2 regions of the Arthrobacter sp. NPDC057013 genome follow, and region 2 is predicted to be linked to the other one. Evidence: riboswitches for the same ligand, from Rfam matches in the RefSeq annotation. Region 2 holds a riboswitch; the other holds the start of a gene.
The links. Region 2 has a riboswitch for glycine ahead of gcvP (aminomethyl-transferring glycine dehydrogenase). Riboswitches for the same ligand answer to the same signal wherever they lie in the genome.
Positions count from the first base shown of each region.

Region 1: it holds a riboswitch for glycine, as region 2 does, so the genes downstream of both, cycA (D-serine/D-alanine/glycine transporter) here and gcvP (aminomethyl-transferring glycine dehydrogenase) in region 2, are expected to answer to the same signal.

Region 1 covers NZ_JBHUSE010000030.1:26,839-34,777, reverse strand. Annotated here, with positions in the region: gene gcvT (glycine cleavage system aminomethyltransferase GcvT) at 1-934, opposite strand, end outside; gene gcvP (aminomethyl-transferring glycine dehydrogenase) at 944-3,826, opposite strand; glycine riboswitch at 3,975-4,075, opposite strand; glycine riboswitch at 4,278-4,375, shown strand; gene cycA (D-serine/D-alanine/glycine transporter) at 4,524-6,050, shown strand; gene purU (formyltetrahydrofolate deformylase) at 6,047-6,964, shown strand; gene ACFTSA_RS23365 (methylenetetrahydrofolate reductase) at 6,995-7,804, shown strand.
Region 2 covers NZ_JBHUSE010000003.1:5,620-13,558, forward strand. Annotated here, with positions in the region: gene ACFTSA_RS05615 (nitrilase-related carbon-nitrogen hydrolase) at 1-285, opposite strand, end outside; gene ACFTSA_RS05620 (Dps family protein) at 501-980, shown strand; gene ACFTSA_RS05625 (MFS transporter) at 1,083-2,654, opposite strand; gene ACFTSA_RS05630 (TetR/AcrR family transcriptional regulator) at 2,721-3,260, shown strand; glycine riboswitch at 3,361-3,459, shown strand; gene gcvP (aminomethyl-transferring glycine dehydrogenase) at 3,649-6,507, shown strand; gene gcvT (glycine cleavage system aminomethyltransferase GcvT) at 6,533-7,666, shown strand.

The sequences.
Region 1 (7,939 bases), on a different contig from region 2:
GGCCGCGGGCGGCGCGGCGGCCCAGGCCCTTGAGGCCCACGAGCTTCTGGCCCATGGTGGAACCTACGCCGGCGGCCTTGAGTGCGGCCAGCGCTTCCTTGCCTACGAAGTCGCTTTCCTTGGCCAGCGATACCACCGGACCCAGACCCGCCGCATAGGCGTTGACGCGGCGTGAGAGCTCGTTGCCATAGAGCGGCATCCCGGCTTCCAGGCGCAGGGAATCCCGGCAGGCCAGGCCTGCCGGGATAAGCCCGTGCGCGGCGCCGGCGTCCAGCAGCGCCTCCCACAACCCGGCAGCATCCTCGTTGGGCGCGTAGATTTCGAAGCCATCCTCACCCGTGTAGCCCGTGCGGGCCAGCAGCAGGTTCTGGACAGTGCCGTTGAAGGTGATCCCCACCTCGACAGCCGCGTAGTACTTCAGTTCGGTCACCAGGGAGTGCTGTCCGGCCGGGACGAGTTGGAGCAGGATCGCTTCCGCGTTGGGCCCCTGCACCGCAATCAGCGAGGTTTCAGCTGAGGCGTCCTCGACGGCGACGTCGAAGTTCGCGGCCCGCTCGGCGAGGGCAGCGGCCACCGTCGGTGCGTTGCCGGCATTCGGGACCACCAGGTACTTCTCCTCGCCGCGGCGGTAAGAAATCAGGTCATCGATGATGCCGCCGTCGGCGTCGCAGATCAGCGAATACTTGGCCTTGCCGACGGCGATCGCGGACAGCTTGCCGGCCAAGGCGTAGTCCAGGAAGGCGCCGGAGTCCGGGCCAGTCACCCAGACTTCGCCCATGTGGGAGAGGTCGAACAGGCCCGCCGCGTTGCGGACGGCGTGGTGCTCGGCGAGCTCGGAGGTGTACTTGAGCGGCATTTGCCAGCCGCCAAAGTCGGTGAAGGAGGCGCCGGCTATCTTGTGCTGGTCGTAAAGGGCGGTGTAGTTCTCGGTCATCGTTGGTCCTTAGTTTTCAAAAGCTGCTGTGTTTTCCTCGAAGGCTTCGAGAGGCGGGCAGGAGCAGACCAGGTTCCGGTCGCCGGCTGCACCGTCGATGCGGCCCACCGGCGGGAAGTACTTGTCCTGCCGGAGCGACGGAACGGGGAAGGCGGCCTGCTCGCGCGGGTAGGAGCGGTCCCAGCTGGAACTGACGACGGCGGCTGCCGTGTGGGGCGCGTTGCGGAGCGGGGAGTTCTCCACGGTGAAGTCGCCGTTGGCCACTTGCTCGATCTCGGCGTGGATGGTGATCATCGCGTCGATGAACCGGTCAATCTCGGCCAGGTCCTCCGACTCGGTGGGTTCCACCATCAGGGTGCCGGCCACCGGGAACGCCAGCGTGGGGGCATGGAAACCGAAGTCGATCAGGCGCTTGGCCACGTCCTCGGCGGTGACCCCGGTCCGAGCTGTGAGCTCGCGCAGGTCCAGAATGCACTCGTGCGCCACCAGCCCGCCCTCGCCCGTGTAGAGGACCGGGAAGAACTCGTTCAGCCGCGACGCGACGTAGTTCGCCGCGAGCAGCGCGGACTTGGTGGCCTCGGTCAGGCCCACGCCGCCCATGAGCTTCACGTACGCCCAGGAGATCGGCAGCACGCCCGCGGAACCGAAGCGCGAGGCGCTGATCGCAACGCCGTGCCCGGCTGCGCCACCCTCGGATGAAGCGTTGTTGGCATCCCCCGGCATGAACGGGGCCAGGTGCGCCTTCGCCGCAACAGGTCCGACGCCGGGTCCGCCGCCGCCGTGCGGGATGCAGAACGTCTTGTGCAGGTTCAGGTGTGAGACGTCGCCGCCGAACTTGCCCGGCTGGGCCAGCCCAACGAGGGCGTTGAGGTTGGCCCCGTCCACGTAGACCTGGCCGCCGGCCGCATGGATGGCGTCGCAGACCTCACGGACGTCGGCGTCGTAGACCCCGTGCGTGGACGGGTAGGTGATCATGATCGCCGAGAGAACGTCCTTGTTGGCCTCGATCTTGGCGTACAGGTCCGTGTGGTCGATCGTGCCGTCGGCCGCGGTGGCCACCACGACCACCTTCATGCCGGCCAGCACGGCCGAGGCCGCGTTGGTGCCGTGCGCGGAGGCCGGGATCAGGCAGACGTTGCGCTGCTCGTCGCCGCGGGACAGGTGGTAGCCGCGGATGGCCAGCAGCCCGGCCAGCTCGCCCTGGGAACCGGCGTTCGGCTGGATGGACACCTGGTCATAGCCGGTGATCTCGGCGAGGTCGGCTTCCAAACCATCGATCAGCTCGCGCCAGCCGGCGGTCTGGGAATCGGGGGCAAACGGGTGGATCGAGGCGAACTCCGGCCAGGAGATGGCCTCCATCTCCGCCGTGGCGTTCAGCTTCATGGTGCAGGAACCCAGCGGGATCATGGTGCGGTCCAGCGCCAGGTCGCGGTCGGAGAGCTTGCGGATGTAGCGCAGCAGCTGGGTTTCCGAGCGGTGCGTGTTGAACACCGGGTGCTGCAGGTAACCGGACGTTCGCAGTACGGCTTCGGGGAGTTCAAAGCCTGCTGCGTCACCCACGGGACCGGCGCCAAAGGCGACGGCGACAGCGGACAGTACCTCCGCCGTCGTCGTTTCATCAATGGAAACGCCCACGGTGTCCGCGTCAATGAGGCGCAGGTTGATCCCGCGGGCTTCCGCCGCGGTGATGACTTTGGTGGCCTTGCCGGGCACACGCACGGTGAGGGTGTCGAAGAAGGAGTCGTTGACGAGCTCGCGGCCGGCTGCTGTGAGCGCGGCGGCGAGGACGCGGGCTTTGGTGTGGACGGTCTCGGCGATTGCCTTCAGGCCGTCGGGGCCGTGGTAGACGGCGTAGAAAGAGGACACGATGGCGAGCAGCGCCTGGGCGGTGCAGATGTTGGAGGTCGCCTTCTCGCGGCGGATGTGCTGTTCGCGGGTCTGCAGCGCGAGGCGGTAGGCGGGGGCGCCGGCGTTGTCCTTCGAGACGCCCACGATGCGGCCAGGGAGCGTGCGCTCCATGCCGGTGCGCACCGCCATGTACGCCGCGTGCGGGCCGCCGAAGAACAGCGGCACCCCGAATCGCTGGGCGGTTCCGACGGCGATGTCGGCTCCCTGCTCGCCGGGAGGCGTGATGAGGGTGAGGGCCAGCAGGTCGGCGGCCACGGTGACCAGGGCGCCGCGTTCCTTCGCGGCGGCGATGACGCCTGACTGATCCCACACGCGGCCAGAAACGCCGGGCTGCTGGAGGACGACGCCGTTGATGCCGCCGTCGGGCAGTCCCTGGGAAAGGTCTGCGACCTCCACCTGGAAGCCGAGGGCCTCGGCGCGGCCCTTGACGATGGCGATGGTCTGGGGGAGGCAGTCGGCGTCCAGGACCGTCTTGCCGTCCTTGGCCCCTGCGTTCTTGTTGGCCCGGCGCATCAGGAGCACGGCCTCGGCCACGGCGGTGGCTTCGTCCAGCAGCGATGCGTTGGCGACCGGCAGCGCGGTCAGGTCCTGGACCATGGTCTGGAAGTTCAGCAGCGCCTCGAGCCGGCCCTGCGAGATCTCCGGCTGGTACGGGGTGTAGGCCGTGTACCAGGCGGGGGCTTCGAGGACGTTGCGGCGGATCACCGGCGGCGTCACCGTGTCGTAGTAGCCTTGGCCGATCATCTGGACGGCGGTCTTGTTCTTGGCGGCCAGGCGGCGGAGCTCGGCCAGGACCTCAACCTCGCTCAGCGCTGCGGTGAGCTGGAGGGCATTCTCCTGGCGGATGGACGCCGGGACGGCGGTATCAACGAGGCCATCGACACTGTCATAGCCGATGTTCTTGAGCATGCTGTCGATATCGGCCTGGCGGCGGGCGCCGATATGCCGGTCGGCGAACGTTGATGGATGCGATTGAATCGTCATGAGGAACTCCAGGTCTGGCCGGCCACTGGTGGCACGGCATGGATTGGGTTCCTCCCCGCTCTGTATTGGACCTGAGAGATTCCGCGGACATGGTTCTTCGCTTGCACCGTCGGTGAGCCCGGTTACCCGAACTGCTTTCCAGAGTTGCCTGGCCGCGGCGGTACGGGGGCCTGAGAGATTCCTGGGGAGGATTTGCTCCTACGGCGCCTGCCCGGTGAATGACTGGGAGGACTCTCCCGCCACGGTTCGAAAGGCTATGAAGATGTGGGGTGATTCGGCTCACAAGCTACAGGACATTTCCGTCTCTGCCAAATCCGGGCCCCGTTTGACATTTCTTCGTGACCGAGACCACACTGATCCGGTGGCCAGCGGGGCCGCGCTGGCCGGCACGGGCCGGAACGGCGGCTGCCGCCGGGACGCATTATTTTCCCAACATAATTGAAAAAGCTTACGATCTGCGGCGGGAGAGCCCTGCCGGTACGTTCAGCAGGCGCCGTAGGAGCAAATCCTCCCCAGGAAACTCTCAGGCCCACGTACCGCCGCGGCGAGGCAACTCTGGAAAGCAGGCAGGCGCGTCCTGTCTCACCGACGGTGCAAGCGGACGGCCCTGTCCGCGGAATCTCTCAGGTCCCATACAGAGCGGGGAGGAACCGAATCAGTGTGGCCGTCCAAGGCCACTTGAACGATGGAGTTCCTTATGACGATTCATCCTCCAGCCTCCCCAACCGGTTCCCCAACCGGTTCCCCAGCCGGTTCTCCGGCCGGCGAGGCTCCCCGCCTGGAGCGGCAGCTGAGCAACCGGCACATCCAGCTCATCGCCATCGGCGGCGCCATTGGCACGGGCCTCTTCATGGGCTCCGGCAAGACCATTTCTGCGGCCGGCCCGTCCGTGATCTTCGTGTACACGATCATTGGCTTCATGCTCTTCTTCGTCATGCGGGCCATGGGCGAGCTGCTGCTGAGCAACCTGAACTACAAGTCCTTCAGCGACTTCGCCGCCGACCTGCTGGGGCCGTGGGCAGGATTCTTCACCGGCTGGACCTACTGGTTCTGCTGGGTGATCACCGGAATCGCGGACGTCATTGCCATCGCAGGGTACTCCCGGGAGCTCTGGCCGGGGCTGCCCCTCTGGATCCCGGGCCTGGCCACCGTGGCCATCCTGCTGCTGCTGAACCTCACCACCGTCAAGGCGTTCGGTGAGACCGAATTCTGGTTTGCCCTGATCAAGATCATCGCCATCGCCGCTCTGATCGTGGTGGGCATGTTCATGATCTTCACCGGATTCCAGAGCGACGCCGGACAGGCCAGCTTCACCAACCTGTGGAGCCATGGCGGCTTCTTCCCCAACGAATTCATGGGCTTCGTGGCCGGCTTCCAGATTGCCGTGTTCGCGTTTGTGGGCATCGAACTGGTGGGCACCACGGCCGCCGAGGCCAAGAACCCCGAGAAGAACCTCCCCAAGGCCATCAACTCCATCCCGGTGCGCGTGCTGCTCTTCTACGTGGGTGCCCTGATCATCCTGATGTCCGTCACGCCGTGGACCCAGTTCGCTGCAGGCCACAGCCCGTTCATTGCGATGTTCTCGCTGGCCGGACTCGGGGCTGCCGCCACGGTGGTCAACCTGGTGGTGCTGACCTCGGCGATGTCCTCGGCCAACTCCGGGATCTACTCCACCTCGCGCATGGTCTACGGCCTCGCCCAGGAGGGCGACGCGCCGGCCGCCTTCGGCAGCCTGTCCCGCCGCAAGGTCCCCAACAACGCCCTGTTCCTGTCCTGCGTGCTGCTGCTCTCCGGCGTGGTGCTCATGTACGCCGGCCAGGACGTGGGCAAGGCGTTCGACATGGTCACCACCGTTTCGGCCGTCTGCTTCGTCTTCGTCTGGTCGGTTATCCTGGCCAGCTACATCGCCTTCCGGCGCCGCCGGCCGCACCTGCACACCGCCTCCAGGTTCAAGATGCCCGGCGGCATTCCCATGGTGTGGGTGGTCTTCGCCTTCTTCGCCTTCGTCCTGTGGACCCTGACCACCCAGCCGGACACGCTGACCGCGCTGCTGGTCACGCCCGTCTGGTTCGTCCTGCTCGGTGCGGCCTGGCTGGTTCTGCGCCGCCGGCCCGCGCACCTGGCACGCTACGCCGCGTTCCAGGATGAGCTGAAGGCTGAGGAGACCGCCGCCCGCGGGCAAGCGGACCGGCGTCTCGAGGAGAAGGAAAGCGTTCAGGGATGATCAGGACAGAGGAAAGCCCGACGGCGGTGCGCCAGGCCCGCGGGGCCCGGATTCCCGGGGCCGGTGTGGAGTTTGTGCTCACCTTCCATTGCCCGGATTCCCTGGGAATCGTCCAGGCGGTCGCGGAATTCCTGCTCAGGCAGGAGTGCTACATCGTCGACCTCAAGCAGTTCGGCGACCGGACGGCGGGACAGTTTTTCATGAGGGTCCACTTCGCCTCGCCGGGTGACACGGGCGCCGTCGAACAGCTGAGGGACAGCTTCGCGCCGCTGGCAGGACAGTGGGGCATGGACTGGCGCCTCGAGCGCCATGACCGCAAGCAGCGGATCCTGGTGATGGTGTCCAAGTACGATCACTGCCTCAACGACCTGCTGGTCCGCGCCCGCAGCGGCGAACTGCCGGTGGAGATAGCAGCAGTCGTGTCCAATCACCCGGACCTGGAAGGGCTCGCGGCCTGGCACGGGGTCCCGTTCCACCACATCCCCGTGACGCCGGAGACCAAACCGGCAGCGGAAGCCAAGCTCCTGGAACTGGTGGAGGCGTCCGCCGTCGAACTGGTGGTTCTGGCCCGCTACATGCAGGTTCTCAGCGACTCCGCCACGGCACGGCTCGCCGGCAAGGCCATCAACATCCACCATTCCTTCCTGCCCAGCTTCAAGGGCGCCAAGCCATACCATCAGGCACATGAGCGCGGAGTAAAGACGGTCGGCGCCACGGCCCACTACGTAAATTCGGAGCTTGATGAGGGGCCGATCATTGCGCAGCAGGTGATCGAGGTGGACCACACCTACACTCCCGCTGACCTCGTGTCCGTGGGCAAGGACGCGGAGTGCAAGGCGCTGACGAATGCCGTGCGCTGGCACGCCGAAGGAAGAATCATCCTGTCCGGGAACCGCACGGTTATCCTCCGCTGACAGCCCATCCAACCAGACCTGGAGTTGCTCATGACGAACCAATTGCCTGTGCGCCTGGAGATCATCCCCACGGACGGCATCATTCCCAAAGTCCGGGCGCAGGTCCCCGACGGATCAACGCTGACGGTGACGTGCCTGCCGCACCACGGGGTTGAGGCCACCGTGCGGGCCGCGGTCCAGCTTGGCCAGCTGGGCTACAACGTGATTCCGCATCTGGCGGCCCGAAGCATCGGAAGCCGCGCCCAGCTGGCGGGCCTGCTCCGTGACTGCTCCGCAGCCGGGATCACGGAGGTCTTCGCCATCGGCGGGGATGCTGCCGAGGCCGCAGGTCCCTACGGCAACAGCGGCGTGCTCATGGAGGACATCGCCGACCTGACCGGCGGGACCATGGCCATCGGCGTCGCCGGATACCCGGAAGGCCACCCGAAGTGCAATGAGCTGCAGATGCTTGACGCGCTGCTGCAGAAACAGCACCTGGCCTCCACTGTGGTGACGCAGATGTGCTTTTCCGCGCCCAGAATCGGCTGGTACGCCGAACTGCTGCGCCGCGAAGGCGTCGACCTCCCCATCTGGGCGGGGGTTGCCGGGGCCGTCCCGCGGGCCAAGCTGGTCTCGCTGGCCACCAAGATCGGGGTGGGTCCCTCGCTGAAATTCCTGAGCCGCAAGGGGCCCCTCGCCCGCAGGCTCCTGAACGCCGGCAGCTACTCATCCCGGTCCCTGGTTTCCGAGCTGTCCGCCCTGGAACCTGCACTTGAGGGCATCCACCTCTACACCTTCAACGGCCTCGAAACCCAGCCCGCGCTGAACTGGAGCGGCGGGGAAGGCGCGAAGGCTTCCTGAACCGAATCCCGTAACCAGGGCGCAAGAGCCGGCATTTCCTTGCGAGCCCGTTGCACCGGTTTGCGGGCGGCGGCGTCGGCGTTGGCCTGCTCGGACCGGTCTTCGAGTTTGCCGGGACAAAACTCCCATCGATTG
Region 2 (7,939 bases):
GTCCTCGGCGCCGTCGGAGGGGCGGGGCCGGTCCTGGCCCTGCCGTGCGAGGTCATTCTCCGGAACCTGGTCTGCGGGGTAGCGGGAGAGGGTGAGTTCGGGCAGGAACACCACGGTGGCGCCCAGCCCTGCGGCCCGGTCGATGCCGTCGTTGAGTTCGGCGCGGAGTGCGGCTTCGCTGCTGTGCCAGCGGTGCTGCACGAGGCCGACCCTCAGGGCGGGGCGGCCGGACGGCGCTGTCCGGGCGAGCGAAGCAGGCGCGTTGAGGCAGGTTATTTCGATCATGATGATGATTACTCCAGTGAGACGACCGTCACTAAATGAATGACGTTCATTTAGTATGCACGTGCCGCGCGGGTGTGGCAAGGGGTATTTGAATGCCGATCATTTATGACCCGCCAAGTAGTAAGTAAGCTGATCGTGAAATTCGCTCGCCGACGCTCCCCGTGCCGGCACGGCTGCGGTAGCGTCGAGACCACTGGACCAATCGAGGAGGATTCATGAAGGCTTCACCGACACTGACCAATAACATGCAGGCCGTCCTAACGGACCTGATCGAACTGCACATCCAGGGCAAGCAGGCGCACTGGAATATTGTTGGAACCAACTTCAGGGATCTGCACCTTCAGCTCGACGAGATCGTGGACGCCGCCCGCGCCTTCGCCGATGACATCGCCGAGCGCATGCGTGCCCTGCATGCCCTGCCCGACGGGCGCAGCGCCACCGTGGCGAAGGCGACCCACCTTCCGCAGTTCCCGGACGGGCTCATCAACACCAAGGATGCGATCGACCGTATCGTGGCGGCACTCGAAGCGGCAGTGGGCACCATGCGCAAGGTTCATGACGAGGTGGATGAGGAAGACCCCACCACCGCGGACCTGCTGCACACCTTCATTGAAAAGCTCGAGCAGTACGCGTGGATGGTGGGTGCCGAGAACATGAAGGCGTCCGCCAGCGTCACGCACCCTGACGTCAAGTAGCGGGCCGGCTGGATATACCCGCGCCGACGGCAAAGGGCAGCCCCGGAGAAAAATTCTCCCGGGCTGCCCTTTTCTGTGCCGGCGGCCTTGCGTCCGGCCGGTTTACTTTGCGTGCGGAATCCGGCGAAGAACGACGGCGGCCAGCACCGACGCTGCGGCCATCAGTACCAGCGCAATCGCCGCAGTGATATGGACGCCGGAATCGAACGCCGCCCGGGCAGCCGCCTTAAGCCCCTCGGCCAGCGGGGCCGGCAGGGATCCGGCGACCTCCATGGCGCCCGCCAGCGTTTCCCTGGCCTGGTCCGCTGACCCGGCAGGGACCGTCTGCGCCACAGCCCCGGGCAGGGTGAGGTGCTGCTGGTATGACGCAGTGAGGATGGACCCCAGGATGGCTGTCCCGAGGAGCGATCCCACTTCGTAGCCCGTCTCGGAAATCGCCGCAGCCGCTCCCGCTTTCTCCGCCGGGACCGCTCCCAGAATCAGATCGTTCGAGATAGTCTCCGCCGACCCCACACCCAGCGCCAGGATGAGGAGGGCGGCCAACAGCGCGGTGGGCCCGGCGTCGTGATTCCCGAACGCAACTATGCAGTACCCGGCGGCGCTCAGCGCCAGTCCCGCCGCCACCACAAAGCCCGGCCGGACCTTCCGGACCAGCGGAACCACGAGCAGGCCCGCCACCACGGTGGCCGTCAGGGCCGGCAGCATGGCGGTGCCCGACTCTGACGGCGACATTCCCTCGAGCAGCTGCAGGTGCTGGGCCAGGAACAGGATGAAGCCGTTGTAGGAGAACAGGGCCAGGATGTTCGCCGTGATCGCCGTGCTGAACACGCGGTTCCTGAACAGTGACATGTCCAGCAGCGGGGATGTGTCCACCATCCGGGACGCGAGGGCCTGCTGGCGGCGGATGAACACAAGGCCCGTGGCCAGTCCAAACGCCAGGACTCCGAGCGACGTCACGCCCGGTCCATGCGTGGCCAGTTCCTTGATGCCGTAGACCACAGGCGCCATGGTCAGCATGGACAGCGCCACGCTGGCCAGGTCCACTTTGCCCGGGTTGGGGTCCCTGGATTCCGGAATGAGGAAGCGGCCCAGAACCAGCGGCGGCAGCATGATGGGCACGGCCACGAGCAGGACGGCGCCCCACCGGAAATGCTCCACGAGCCAGCCGCCAAAAATCGGACCCAGCGCAGCGCCGCCGGAGAAGCCCGCGGCCCAGATGGCCACCGCCAGCCTCCGCCGGCCGGGCTCCCGGAAAATGTTGCGGATCAGGGAAAGTGTGGACGGCATGAGCGTGGCGCCGAAGAATCCCATGGCCGCGCGGCCGGCAATCAGCCATTCGGCGCTCGGGGCAAAGGCCGACGCCGCCGAGACCAGCGCGAAACCCGAAATGCCGACCAGCAGCAGCCGGCGGCGCCCGATTCTGTCGCCGAGGCTGCCCATAGCCACCAGGAGTCCGGCGAGGACAAGGGCATAGGCGTCCACTATCCACAACAGCTGCACGCCCGTGGGGTCGAGGCTGCGGGCGATCGCCGGAAGGGCAAACGTCAGCGCGGTGTTGTCCACGGCCACCAGGAGGACCGGGAACATCAGCAGGGCCAGGGCGAACCAGTCGCGCACGCCGCCGGCCTGGCTTGCGGGAGTGCGCTCCGGGGAAAGGGCTGGATGCAGGGTCATGAGTTAACTATACCGTCCGGACGGTATAGTTATAAACCCCGGCCCGGAACCGGCATGATGGAAGCCATGCCCAGAAAACCGGTCGCCCGCGGCGCAGTCCTCGACGCGTTTGAATCCCTCCTGATTGAGGTGGGGGAACGTGCAGCCACCCTTGACGCCGTGGCTGCTCGGGCGGGTGTATCCAAGGGCGGGCTCCTGTACCACTTTCCGAACAAGGAAGCGCTGATCGGTGCCCTGCTGGACCGGCTCGATGAGTTCGCGGAGGCGGACGCGCAGGCCATGGCTGCGGCCACCGAGGGTGCGGCCGCCTACTTCATCAGGTCGTCCGTCTGGGCGGACACCCCGCTGGACCGTGCCATCGTTGCCGCGACGCGGTTGGCCGAGGTGGCGCACGAGGGGACCCGGCGCCGGTTCGCGCACATCCAGCAGCGGTGGCTGGACGAGATCGCCCGCGACGTCGGGCCGGGCCTGGCCAGGGCCGTCCTGTACATGGGTGACGGACTCTATTTCAACGCCATGCTGTCCATCGGGCCGGCAGCGTCGCCGTCCGAGACCGCGGCCGACGTCGAAAGCCTCCTTGCCGCCCTTGACCGCCTCAGGCGGTGAGTGGCGTGTGCCAACCCACGCTGCCACAGTTTGCAGACGCGTTCCCGGCGTAGGACAATAGCCTCTGTGACAGCTGTCACCGCTCAATTGAATAAGCCTTTGATCTGCGGCGGGAGAGTCCTGCAAGTAGGTACAAGCAGGCGCCGTAGGAGCAAAACCTCCCCAGGAATCTCTCAGGCCCATGTACCGCCGCGGCAAGGCAACTCTGGAAAGCAGCAGGCTGCCCGCCCGCCATGTTCCGCCTTCGTGCGGATGGTTCAGGGCATGCTGTGCTCACCGACGGTGCAAGCGGTGCTGTGCGAAAGTGCAGCAACGCGGAAACTCTCAGGTCCAATACAGAGCGGGGAGGAACCCGAATCAATGTGGCGTACCCTGCGCCGCCTTAGTTATGGAGTTCCTTTTGACCGTTAATTCAGCCTCCTCGTCCTTCGTCGACCGGCACATTGGCGCCCGCCGCCAGGCCGACGTCGAAGCCATGCTCAAGGCCGTCGGCTACGACACCGTCGACGCGCTGGTTGATACGGCGGTGCCGAACGACATCCGCCAGGACTCCGCGCTGCAGCTCGCTCCGGCGCTGAGCGAGGTTGAAGCCCTGGCCGAACTCCGTAAGCTCGCGGCCAAGAACAAGACCGCCGTCCAGATGATCGGCCAGGGCTACTACGACACCGTGACGCCCCCGGTGATCCGCCGCAACATCCTTGAAGCACCCGCCTGGTACACGGCCTACACCCCGTACCAGCCGGAGATTTCCCAGGGCCGGCTCGAGGCGCTGCTGAACTTCCAGACCATGGTCCAGGACCTCGTGGGCCTGCCCATCGCCAACGCCTCGCTGCTGGACGAAGCAACGGCAGTGGCTGAGGCCGTGCTGCTGATGCGCCGGGCCAACAAGAACAAGGCCGCCCACGACGGCAAGACCGTCCTGGACGCGGACTGCCTGCCGCAGACCATCGCCGTCGTCAAGGGCCGCGCCGAGGCGCTTGGTTTCGAGGTGGAGGTCGCCGACCTTTCCCAGGGACTGCCCGACGGCGACATTAACGGCGTCGTCCTCCAGCAGCCCGGTGTCTCCGGCCGCGTCTTCGACCACAGCGAGGTCATCGCCGCCGCCAAGGAACGCGGCGCCCTGGTCACCGTGGCCGCCGACCTGCTGGCCCTGACCCTGATCACGCCTCCGGGCGAGCAGGGCGCGGACATCGCCGTCGGCTCCGCCCAGCGCCTGGGCGTTCCGCTGTTCTACGGCGGCCCGCACGCGGCCTACATGGCCGTGCAGAAGGGTCTTGAACGCTCCCTGCCCGGCCGCCTGGTAGGCGTTTCCAAGGACAACGCCGGCGTCCCGGCCTACCGCCTGGCGCTGCAGACCCGCGAACAGCACATCCGCCGCGAGAAGGCCACGTCCAACATCTGCACCGCGCAGGCACTGCTGGCCATCGTCGCGTCCATGTACGCCGTCTACCACGGGCCGGAGGGCCTGAAGGCGATCGCCGAAACCGCCCACGCCCACGCCAGGACCCTGGCCGCATCTCTCAAGGCTGCCGGGCTGGACGTCCTGCACACCAGCTTCTTCGACACCGTGACGGTGTCCGTCCCGGGCAAGGCCGCCGGCATCGTCGCCGCCGCCGAGCAGAGGGGCATCAACCTCCGCAGCATCGACGCCGACACCGTCGGCATCTCCGCCGATGAAACCACGACGACGGCCATCGTGGCCGACCTGCTCGCAGCCTTCGGTGCCGAGGCAGTGGAGGCGACCGACGGTTTCGTCCTGGACGCCGCCGTCGAACGTTCCTCCGCGTACCTGCAGCACCCGGTGTTCAACACGCACCGCTCGGAGACCCAGCTGCTGCGCTACATCCGCAAGCTCTCCGACCGCGACCTGGCGCTGGACCGCACCATGATCCCGCTGGGTTCCTGCACCATGAAGCTGAACGCCACGGCCGAGATGGAGGCCATCTCCTGGCCGGAGTTCGCCTCGATCCACCCGTTTGCCCCCGATTCCCAGACCGCCGGCTGGCGCGAGCTGATCGCCGACCTCGAGGCGCAGCTGACCGAGATCACCGGCTATGACCAGGTGTCCATCCAGCCGAACGCCGGTTCCCAGGGCGAGCTCGCCGGACTGCTGGCCATCCGCGGCTACCACCTGTCCCGCGGCGACGAGCAGCGCAACGTCTGCCTGATCCCGGCCTCCGCCCATGGCACCAACGCGGCCTCGGCCGTGCTGGCCGGCATGAAGGTCGTGGTGGTGGCCACTGCGGCCGACGGCACGATCGACCACACCGACCTGTACGCCAAGATCGAGGCCAACAAGGACGCCCTGTCCTGCATCATGATCACCTACCCGTCCACCCACGGGGTGTACGACGCCGACGTCCGCGAGGTCTGCGACGCCATCCATGCGGCCGGCGGCCAGGTGTACATCGATGGGGCAAACCTCAACGCCCTCGTTGGCCTGGCCCAGCCGGGCAAGTTCGGCGGCGACGTCTCACACCTGAACCTGCACAAGACGTTCTGCATCCCGCACGGCGGCGGCGGACCCGGCGTCGGACCTGTTGCGGCGAAGGCGCACCTGGCCCCGTTCATGCCGGGCGACGCGGCCACCTGGACCGAAGGCGACTGCGTTCCGATCTCCGCCTCGCGCTTCGGCTCCGCCGGCGTGCTGCCCATCTCCTGGGCGTACGTGAAGCTCATGGGCGGGGCCGGCCTGGCCGAGGCCACCAAGTCCGCGCTGCTCGCCGCAAACTACGTGGCGGCCAGCCTCAACGACTTCTTCCCCGTGCTCTACACCGGCGAGGGCGGGCTGGTGGCGCACGAGTGCATCCTGGACCTGCGCGAGCTCACAGCACGGACCGGCGTGACCGCCGAGGACGTGGCCAAGCGCCTGATCGACTACGGCTTCCACGCGCCCACGCTGGCGTTCCCGGTGGCCGGCACCCTGATGGTGGAGCCCACGGAGTCGGAGGACCTGGGGGAAATCGACCGGTTCATCAAGGCCATGATCAGCATCCGTGGCGAGATCGACCAGGTTGCCAACGGTGACTTCACCGTCGAGAACAGCCCCCTGCGCAACGCCCCGCACACCGCGGCCGCAGCGATCAGCTCTGACTGGGACCGGGCCTACCCGCGTGAACAGGCCGTCTTCCCGGTGCACTCCCTCAACCAGGACAAGTACTTCCCGCCGGTAGGCCGCATCGACGGAGCCGCAGGTGACCGCAACCTGGTCTGCTCCTGCCCTCCGATCGAAGCGTTCGAGAACTAGACTTCGTCCCACAAAGGATTCCCCAATGACTGAGAACTACACTGCCCTTTACGAGGAGCACAAGAAGCTGGGCGCCTCGTTCACCGACTTCGGCGGCTGGCAGATGCCGCTCAAGTACGGCTCCGAACTGGCCGAGCACAAGGCCGTCCGCAACGCGGCCGGCATCTTCGACCTCTCCCACATGGGCGAAGTCTGGGTGACCGGCCCGGACGCCGCGGCTTTCCTCGACTACGCCCTGGCCGGCAAGATCTCCGCCATGGCCGTCGGCAAGGCCAAGTACTCCCTGATCTGCAACGAGGAGGGCGGCATCATCGACGACCTCATCGTGTACCGCCGCGGGAACGAGAAATTCCTCGTGGTCCCCAACGCCGGCAACGCCAAGGTGGTGGCCGAGGCATTGGTGCAGCGGGCAGCAAACTTTGACGTCGCCGTCGAGGATGTTTCCGCCGAGACGTCGCTGATCGCTGTGCAGGGTCCCAAGGCCGAAGGGATCCTCCTCCGCCTCGTCCCGGCAGCCCAGCACGAGCTGGTGACCGGGCTGAAGTACTACGCCGCCGTCGAGGTTTCCTTCCTGGTGGGCGGCGCCGAGCGCAGCCTCCTGCTGGCACGCACCGGGTACACCGGCGAGGACGGCTTCGAGATCTTCGTGGAGAACGACGACGCCACCGCCCTTTGGCAGTCCATCGTCGCCATCGCGGACGAGGGTGAGTTGACGCCCTGTGGCCTTGCCTCCCGCGATTCGCTCCGACTTGAAGCCGGCATGCCGCTGTACGGCAACGAGCTCTCCCTCGAAGGAGACCCGTTCGCCGCCGGCCTGGGCCCCGTCGTCGCGCTGTCTAAGGAAGGCGACTTCGTGGGTAAGGCCGCGCTGGCCGCCAAAAAGGAAGCCGGCGCCGGTGCCACCACGGGCCGCAAGCTTGTGGGCCTCAAGGGTCTGGGCCGCCGCGCCGGCCGGGGGCACTACCCGGTCCTCAAGGACGGCAACGTCGTCGGCGAAGTCACCTCCGGCCAGCCCAGCCCGACCCTCGGCTACCCGGTGGCCATGGCCTATGTCGACGTCGCCTGCGCCGAACCCGGCACGGCACTCGACATCGACCTGCGGGGCAAGGCGGAGCCGTTCGAAGTGGTCACACTGCCTTTCTACAAGCGCTCAAAGTAGCCCGGGGTCCTGTCCTGTCCCCCCAGTGCTGGGCCGGCAGGCCCTTCGGCCCAAACATCCTCTGCATGCTCGGTCGCGTAGACGCCCGCTGAGCGGACGTGACGCTCCCTTAGACGCATGCTGCCGGATGCCGAGGCCGAAGGGGCCCCTGTCAGCTCACCTTGGGCGGCTTATCAGGACACAACCCCGGGCCGGGATCAGCGCCTTCGAAAGCCAAAGGTGCTGGCGGAGGGCCGCTGACCGCTGGTTGAGCCCGTCGAAACCAAGGCAGGT